One region of the Lysinibacillus sp. NPDC094403 genome, then DNA from elsewhere that is predicted to be linked to it. Evidence: riboswitches for the same ligand, from Rfam matches in the RefSeq annotation. Region 1 holds a riboswitch; each other region holds the start of a gene.

Region 1 (3,264 bases):
CATAATTTGAAAATGATTCATACCAATTGCCGATGCAGCCTCGTACTGGCCATTATCAATGGAAACAATACCCCCACGCACGATTTCAGCCATATAAGCACCTGTATTTAGTGAAACAACTAAAATACCAGCCGTAATAAAGTGCATATCAATGCCAAATGCCATATCTAATCCGTAAAATACAACCATTGCTTGTACAATCATTGGTGTACCACGGAAGAATTCAACATAGCATGTTAGTAAAAAATTAATGAGCTTTAAGCTATAGAATTTTACACCCTTTTTACGAACCTTGATGGTATGCATAATTCCGATAAAAAATCCGATAAGTGCACCAATAATTGTACTACTAATTGAAATAAGTAATGTAAAATACGCACCTCTTAAAAACATTTGCCAGTTGTTCTCAACAATAGAAATAATCCAATCCAGACTCATGATGTTCCTCCTAACAACGTCGTGTTGCTTGTTTGTTACAGTCGTCTTAGCCCTCTACCGTTTTCTGTTTCTTTTATCTTATGAAACTTTTAGCTAAGACATTATTAATATTTAGAGAGATTGTTATTTATTACACGGGCTAGCTGTTAGCCCGTGCATTCAAGTTATTGTGCTGCTGGTTGTTGATGAATTGCTTCTTCCATAACTTTTTGGCGATCCTCTTCAGAAATACCTTTTAAAATTTCATTAATTTTTTCAAGATCTGCATCACCTTTACGTAAACCAACTGCAATCGATGTATTTGAAATATCAGTATCAAAGCCTTGTTCAAACTTAACATAAGTAAACTTATCGTTTGCAGCAGCAGCGGAAATACCTTCTGGACGTTCTGCAACATAGCCGTCAATTTTTCCAGCTTCTAACGCTACACGCATTGCTGGGAAGTTATCCATTGCAGTTTGTTTTTTTACATCTTTAATCTGATCGATAACTTCATAGTTAGATGTATTTAATTGTGATGTAATTTTAGCACCAGAGAAATCTTGGATAGATTTTGCATTTTCATATTTACTGCCTTCTTTAATGACCATCACAAAATCAGACGTATAGTAGTTTTCAGTGAAATCAATTGTTTTTTTACGCTCTGCAGTAGGTGACATACCTGCAATGATTGCATCAATTTTATTGGATTGTAGTGCAGGTACTAAACCATCCCACTCCAATTTTACGATAACTAATTCTTTTCCTAAGCCTTCAGCGATTTTTTTCGCCATTTGCACATCATAGCCACCAGCATATTCTGCATTATCTGCAATTTTTACTGCACCATTTGCATCATCTTGCTGCGTCCAGTTAAACGGAGCATAACCTGCCTCCATGCCGATACGGAACACACCTTTTTCTTTCGTATCAGAACTTGCACCTCCATTAGACGATGTCGTATCCTTTTTGCCTCCAGCACCACAAGCTGCTAACATAATTGCTGTCATTACGGTCAACATCAATACCAACAATTTTCTTTTCATGAAACATTCCCCTTTTCTGTAAAAAAATAAGACAACTGTACCAAAAAAGACCTAAGTACTGAACTTAGGTCTTACTTTTTTTAACAGTTGCCCAAATCCTCACTATAATTCCATCATTCCGAGATAGCACAACCTAGTAAACCTGGAAAATAATTTACTAGGACAGTCCTGCACTTATTCACTGCAGACCCAGCATAAAAGTACGAGCTCCTTTTATACTTCGGCGATATTTCCTTCTCCATTGCGTCTTCGCTTGCTTATACTCAACAATGAACTAATAAATACCGCGCCTCTACCTCACAATAGGATAAAAGTGAGGTTTGTTTATTTAATTGATATATAGATACTACTATAAAACTAACTTAATAGTCAAGATAATATTATTACTTTTCTGATTAATTACAATATTAGAGTTTTTTATCCTTTTTAAAGCCTTATATACACTTTTGCAAAGGTGAAAATAATTAGTGCCAAGAGAGTCCGTAAAGTCGCCCATACTTCATTATACGTACTCCAAACAACTCATATACATGGTTACGCTTATAACAAATGAGATGATGAGTTAGTTTTCTAGAAATTACGCAAATAATTAATATATAACTTACTCTTTAGTAATTCAAAAGAAATTGTGGAACAGTAAAGATAATACCCTTTGCACTATACGTTTCTTTCTGTGAAGCTTTCGCATACATTGGGACAACATATCCGTCGGTTTGAATACTTCATCCGTCGCTTTAGCTCTTTTTCTCGTTGCTTCGATTGCTTCATCCGTCACTCTGGCTTTTCTTTCCGTCCCTATAGCTCTTTATTCCCTCGCATTTAATAAATGCTCCATATAAAAAGAAAAAACCCTGCGAAACAATGTTCGCAGGGTTTTACCAAACTCAGGAATTAAGAATTTAATAATAAATCTTCTGGGTTTTCAAGTAGTTCTTTAACAGTTTTAAGGAAACCTACAGAATCTTTACCATCGATAATACGGTGGTCATAAGAAAGTGCTAAGTACATCATTGGGCGAATTTCTACTTCACCATTCACTTCAACTGGACGTTTTTTGATAGTATGCATACCAAGGATACCAGCTTGTGTACCATTCATGATAGGTGTAGACATTAATGAACCGAATACCCCACCATTTGTAATTGTGAATGAGCCACCTTGAAGATCAGCTAAACCTAATTTTTTGTCGCGTGCTTTTTTCGCTAGGTCTGCGATTGAATCTTCAATTTCAGCAAAGTTTTTGCGGTCAGCGTCACGTACAACTGGTACTACTAAACCTTCTTCAGTTGATACAGCTACACCGATATCAAAGAAGTTGTTTAAGTGAATTTCATCACCAGCGATTTGTGCGTTAACATATGGATATTTTTTAAGTGCTGCAACTACAGCTTTAGTGAAGAATGACATGAAACCAAGTTTTGAGCCAGTTGACTCGAAGAATTGGTCTTTTTTACGAGAACGTAAAGCCATAACGTTTGTCATATCTACTTCGTTGAATGTTGTTAACATTGCTGTAGATTGTTTTACTTCAAGTAAGCGTTTTGCAATTGTTTGGCGACGACGGCTCATTTTTTCAACAGTCACACGTGATTCATCTACAGCTGCAACTGCTTTAGGTGCTGCTGGAGCTGCTTGTGGTGCTGCTACTGGAGCTGTACCATGAGCTGCAACGTCTTGTACACGTACACGGCCTTGTGGATCTACTGGAGATACAGCAGCAAGGTCAATACCTTTTTCACGAGCAAGTCTACGAGCTGCTGGAGATGCGATTACACGCTCACCAGAAGTTTCTTCTACAACT
Region 2 (3,264 bases), on a different contig from region 1:
ATTACGGTTTTTTTCTATTACATTTTGTATTATAGGGTTGTTATTGTTTTATGCTAGTTTATTAAGTAAGAACGGTATTTTTGGGATTTACTTTTATGTAGGTGCTCTACTCTGGATAATGAGTATTTTTTGGGGGATATCCGGAATTAAATCAAAACAACCAGGTATTTCTAAATTTTTAGGATTACTCATCATTTTGCTTATTCTTATACTCTACGGATCGCTGATTGCTATTATGGGGATACGAGGTTTTGGAGCTTAAAGCTTGGAACGTTCACCTATAGTGTTTTGATGATACGTCTGGGTTACAAATTCATCAATATTTTTTAACTTAAAAAAATTGTCCTGCGAGCATTTTCTATGGCTCACAGGACAGTTTAATTTTTTTATTGTTCTACTTTTAAATCACATTGCTCTAATGGAAGCATTTTTGTTTTATGCTTGATTTTATAGCCAAACCATAACAGTAAGAACAGTGGAATACCGATATATGAGACAAGAACTCCGTACCAATCTACTTTATCACCCATAAAGGCACTGTAGTTTTGTCCAATAACAACAATCATACAAACCGTAAAGGCGAATAGCGGACCGAATGGAAATAGCTTTGCTCTATACGGTAACAATTTCGGATCTAAGCCCTGTGCCTCGAACGCTCGACGGAAACGGTAATGACTAAATGCAATTCCTAGCCAGGCAATGAAGCCAGACATCCCAGAGGCATTTAGAAGCCACATATAGACCACACCATCACCAAAGAATGAAGCTAAAAATGCTAGGCAGCCTACAGCTAAAGTTGCCAATAATGCGTAAATCGGAATACCTCGACGGCTTAGTTTTGTGAAAAATTTCGGTGCATGTCCATCTACCGCTAATTGCCAAAGCATACGTGACGATGCGTAAAGCCCTGAATTCCCTGCTGACAGCATTGCCGTTAGAATGATAGCATTCATCAATGATGCAGCGAAGGCAATTCCTAAACGATCGAACACCAGTGTAAATGGCGAAACAGCGATATCTTCAGATAGCAAACGTGCGTCTGTAAATGGAATCAGCATCCCAATTGCACCAATCGCTAAAATATAGAATAAAAGAATTCTCCAGAAAACAGACTTAACAGCTTTCGGAATATTTTTACCAGGGTCATCCGTTTCACCTGCTGTTATTCCAAGTAGCTCCGTCCCTTGGAACGAGAATCCTGCAGCTAAGAAAATACCAAATGTAGCAAGGAAGCCACCGTGGAATGGTCCATCACTAATAAAGAAATTCGTAAAGCCTACAGGAGCTTGACCTCCTAAAATACCGAAAATCATTAAGAAACTGATGATAATAAAAACGATTACAGTTACAACCTTTATCATTGCAAACCAATATTCACTTTCACCATAGCTTTTTACCGATAATAGATTAAACGTTAAAACTACAGCGATAAATATAACAGTCCAAAGTGCAGATGAGCTATCTGGGAACCAATATTTCATAATTAATGAGACAGCTGAAATTTCCGCTGCAATTGTAATTGCCCAGTTGTACCAGTAGTTCCAACCAAGTGCAAAGCCTAGAGCTGGGTCTACAAATTTTGTAGCATACGTACTAAATGAACCCGATGATGGCATATAGGCTGCCATTTCGCCTAAACTCGTCATTAAAAAATACACCATGATACCGATTAATGCATAGGCGAGTAATGCACCGCCTGGGCCTGCTTGTGCAATGGCACCACCACTAGCTAAGAACAATCCTGTACCGATTGTACCGCCTAATGAAATCATTGTAATATGGCGGCTTTTTAATTCTTTTTTCAGCTTTGGCGCTTTATGGCCGAGCTGATTGACTTTTATCTCACTCACAATATAGCTTCCTTCCTTTTTTAAGAGGCAAAAAAATGCCATCACATGAACGTTGCTGTGATGGCTAAGTAAATCCTCTGTTCTTTCAAAATGATAGCGCAACACGTTGTCCAAACGTGACAGTTCTGTTCCTTTCGGAGACAGCCCCAGCATGAGGTTTTCAAGTCCCCTCACACTTCGGCAGTATTTCCTTTCAACTAATATCTCTAATGCTTGTCATTTCCATTAGTATACTCTTAAATACCGCGACCTCTACCTCAATACAAACATGAGGCATATAAATATTAAATTTATGATGGGTTCTATTTTAACATATGACCTATGACATTTCAATAACACGATTAATATTCCGTATTTTATGAATTTTCAACTATTTTTAACGTTGTGATAAAGTGGTATAGTGGTTCAATCATAATTGTTCTAACAGGGGGGATTTATTTGACTACTCATGAACATACCGATACTTATCCTAGCAGGAAAATTAACTGGAAAGGTACAACCTTATTACTAGTTATCGGCGTAATTTGCATTGCCTCGACACTACGTATGCCGCTAACAGTTGTTGGCCCTATTATTTCCTTTATCCGTGAAGATCTCGGCATATCCAATATACTAGCTGGCTTTCTAACAACAATCCCATTACTAGCATTTGCAATCATTTCACCATTCGCACCAAATGTTGCACGTAAATTTGGGCTAGAATTAACATTATTTTTATCAACTATTCTTTTAGCGTTAGGGATTGTACTACGTTCCCTTGGCACAACTAGTTTGCTCGTATTTGGTACTGCGCTAATTGGTATAGCCATTTCATTCGGTAACGTACTAATTCCCGGATTAATTAAATTGAAGTTTCCCTATCACGTAGGTTTGCTTATGGCATTTTTCACAATGTCGATGAATTTGACAGCTGGACTCGGTGCTGGCATTAGTTATCCTGTTGCCAATTCATCACTTGGTTGGCAAGGTGCACTGGCAATCGCACTTGTTCTTGTAGTGTTAACCATCTTAATTTGGATTCCACAGTTGAAATTTAATAAGCCTGAACCGACTGTTAAGACTACGAAAGAACGTACACCATTATGGAAATCACCTGTTACTTGGGCAGTGACAGGGGCTATGGGATTACAGTCATTATTATTTTATACAACTGCCGCTTGGATTCCTGAAATATATATGGCACAAGGATTAGCTGCAGATCGTGCAGGCTGGATGTTTTCCATCATGCAATTTTCACAAGTCCCAATGGCTTTAGCTGTGCCTATTATCGCTAGTAAAATGACATCTCAACGACCTCTCGTATTAATGTTTACGGCATTTTACTTAATTGGATTTATCGGAGTAGTTATGGAATGGACAAGCCTCGCTATACAGTGGATGGTGCTACTAGGCTTAGCCGGAGGAGCTTCATTCT
Region 3 (3,264 bases), on a different contig from region 1:
CGTGCGGCTTCAATGGAGGCATTTAAGGCTAGTAGTTGTGTTTGATCGGCAAGCCCGGTTACACTTTTACTAATATCATCCATTTTAATTACTTCATCATTCAACTGCTCTGTTGATCGAGCTCCTTTGATCAACAACTCCTGAACTATCTCCCCTTTTGTAATGGATGATTCCATTTCCTCTACAAGTAGTAATGAATGCTGTTTTATTTCTTGAATGTTTGCATTTACATTTTGCTCAACCGCAAGCATCTCTTCTGTATTTGACGACATTTCTTCACTCATCGAAGAAATATCCCCTACACTCGTTGAGACATTTTTAACCTTTAAAGCCGTTTGAAAATTAATTAACTCCATGTGCGCTAGTACAAAGTCTAAAATCGCATTTTTCACATCAATGCTTTCCTGCTCTAGTTCCAATTCCAGAATTCGCTTTTTTAAAATTTGTATTTCTAAATCGTTGTGTTTCTCAACGGTTTCATCCATTGGCTTTTGAAATAAACCGAATAAGACCATACAAACCCACCTTTCCCTTGGTAAAACATGTCACATTTTATTATATAATAATAAAATTGGATAAAGTATTAAATTGTTGTAAACAAAAAAAGATGTGCCAATTACTGACACATCTTATTCAATTTTATATGTAAAGTGTTTGTTCTAAATTAAACTCATCATGTAATGCATTTGCTGCACGAATCATTTCGTTTTGAGGAACAACGACAGACACTTTTATTTCAGAAGTACTTACCATTTTCACAGGGATACCTTCACGACGTAGACGATCAAACATACGAGCAGCCACCCCTGGATTAGATGCCATACCTGAGCCAATTATAGAGACTTTTGCTAAGCCGATTTCAAAATCAGCAAAACTAAACCCTAGTGATAATTTGCTATCTTCTAGAACACGTAATGCTTCGGCGAACTCCTCTTTCAAAATGGTAAATGATACAGTTGGCTTTAAACCATCAATTATTGCTTGTACGATTATATCGACGTTTATGCGATTCTCTGCAAGTATTGTGAACATATCTGCTAACGAAGCATTAGAATAAGCATCATAGCCAACCGTTAAACGAATAACGTCTGACTCATAGGCAACACCACGTACAATTAAATTTTTCTCCATTTCAACTTCCTCCTTCAATAAAGTACCTACTGTATCTATTTCGCTCGACCGAATTATAACCGGGATTTGAAACTTCTTTGCTAACTCAACAGCTCTCGGGTGTAAAATTTGTGATCCTAAGTTTGATAACTCTAGCATCTCATCATAGGAAATTTCTTTTAGTTTTTGTGCCCCAGCAACGTAACTTGGATCAGCTGTATAGACTCCATCCACATTCGTGTAAATATCTACGCGCTCCGCCTTCAATGCTGCAGCAATAGCTATAGTCGCCGTTTCCGCCCCACCTTTACCAAGCGTCGTAATATTCCGTAAATTATCGATACCCTGTTCCCCAGCAACGATTACAATTTTCCCCTGAGTAAAATGCTCGTCAATTCGACTTACATCAATCTCATCAATACGTGCATTGCCATGTATAGCATCAGTCTGAATACCTGCCTGCCAGCCTGTTAATGACACTGCATCATATCCTTCTTCCTGCAAAGCAATTGCCACTAACGCACTTGATAGTTGTGAGCTTGTTGAAAATAGTGCGTCTAGTTCACGCTTAGATGCATTGTCTGATAGATCACGAGCCATTTTTGCTAATTCTTTTGCCATATCCCTCATAGCTGTAGTGACAACGACAACATCAAAACCTCTTTGCTTTTCTGCAATCGCCTTTTTAGCAACATTTTGAATGTGCTCTGTTGATACTAATGTGGCACCACCAAATTTCATCACAATTCTCGCCATCTTCATCATTCTCCTTCGTACTTTTCGTTGATTATAAAGTAGCTATACTTTTGCGGTTCTTCACCAAAATAACAATTTTCAGGGACATGCATGAGACAAAAGCAAAGCGGCGTGAGCACTTACCGTTCTCCGCTCTAAATTTTTTAATCAAGAACAGATTTTAATATGGATCCACTTTTGCATTAATAGCTTTTACTCTCGGGGGTTATACGGAAAATCTTTTGGCATCATTCCATAATAGTAAGAATTGCTTTGAGAAAATGTTGTCTCTAGAGAACTAAAAAAGCAACTCTCACATAACGTGAAAGCTGCTTATAACATGTACAATAAAAGTAACTTGTGCATGTGTGATAGCTCTCCGAAACGTTTAGAATCGACAGTCCTACATCTCTTAAATGTAAAACCAGCTAAGCATCGGAAACAACGATGCTCTACTTCGGCAAGCTCCCCTTTCATACATTTTCACTGGACTTGTCCGTCCTCTAATGCACTACTCTTGAATCTTGCACCTCTATCATCACTAAATAGTGAATGTATTTAATTGAACCTTAGCGAAAAAATTTCTAGTTTATGTATAAATAGAAACTACTAAAAACTAAGGCATCGTATATAACATTGCTATATTGTAGATCAATGTTATATACAACCTTAGCATATGTCTAATCCTTTGACAATGTCTCCTGTTGAAAATAGGCGTGAATATTACTAGCTAGATTAGCAGGCATTCCTGCTTCCTGTAATGCCTGCTCACTAGCCTCACGAATTTTTTTGACTGAGCCAAAATGCTTAAGTAATTGCTGTTTTCGCTTTGGACCAACACCCTCTATATTATCGAGGACAGATTGGATAGCATGCTTTTCGTGTTGCTGTCGTAAGAAGGTAATAGCAAAGCGGTGTACTTCGTCCTGAATTCGTTGCAGTAAATAGAAGCCATCGCTTGTGCGCTTCAATGTAATTACTTCAGGCGGATCACCAAATAGAAGCTGTGACGTATTGTGCTTGTCATCTTTTGCTAATCCAGCTATTGGAATGACAAGGCCTAGCTCATCCTCTAATACTTCTCGCGCTACTTCCATTTGCCCCTTCCCACCATCAATTAGTACTAAATCTGGCAAAGGCAGACCTTCCTTTAAAACTCGCGTATATCGACGACGGATTACTTCCTGCATTGCACCGTAATCATCGTGCTTGGCAGCAGTGCGTGTTTTGTACTTTCGATACTCCTTCTTTGCAGGTTTTCCATCGATAAATACTACCATTGCAGATACAGCATCTGTCCCATGCATATGACTATTATCGAAGGCTTCAATCCGTAACGGCGTAGAAATACCCATAGCTTCACCAAGAGCCTCACATGCTCCTATTGTTCGTTCTTCCTGACGTTCAATAAGCTGGAAT

Evidence for each region. Region 1 has a riboswitch for lysine ahead of ACQKMV_RS06670 (transporter substrate-binding domain-containing protein). Riboswitches for the same ligand answer to the same signal wherever they lie in the genome.
Region 2: another riboswitch for lysine. It lies ahead of ACQKMV_RS18915 (amino acid permease); the one in region 1 lies ahead of ACQKMV_RS06670 (transporter substrate-binding domain-containing protein).
Region 3: another riboswitch for lysine. It lies ahead of ACQKMV_RS10835 (aspartate kinase); the one in region 1 lies ahead of ACQKMV_RS06670 (transporter substrate-binding domain-containing protein).

What each region holds. Positions count from the first base shown of each region.
Region 1 covers NZ_JBNNTL010000002.1:488,282-491,545, forward strand. The annotation lists gene ACQKMV_RS06665 (amino acid ABC transporter permease) at 1-438, opposite strand, end outside; gene ACQKMV_RS06670 (transporter substrate-binding domain-containing protein) at 603-1,463, opposite strand; lysine riboswitch at 1,580-1,766, opposite strand; gene odhB (2-oxoglutarate dehydrogenase complex dihydrolipoyllysine-residue succinyltransferase) at 2,355-3,264, opposite strand, start outside.
Region 2 covers NZ_JBNNTL010000016.1:3,304-6,567, reverse strand. The annotation lists gene ACQKMV_RS18915 (amino acid permease) at 387-1,850, opposite strand; lysine riboswitch at 1,937-2,113, opposite strand; gene ACQKMV_RS18910 (CynX/NimT family MFS transporter) at 2,289-3,264, shown strand, end outside.
Region 3 covers NZ_JBNNTL010000005.1:183,318-186,581, forward strand. The annotation lists gene ACQKMV_RS10830 (methyl-accepting chemotaxis protein) at 1-515, opposite strand, end outside; gene ACQKMV_RS10835 (aspartate kinase) at 640-1,866, opposite strand; lysine riboswitch at 2,210-2,388, opposite strand; gene uvrC (excinuclease ABC subunit UvrC) at 2,526-3,264, opposite strand, start outside.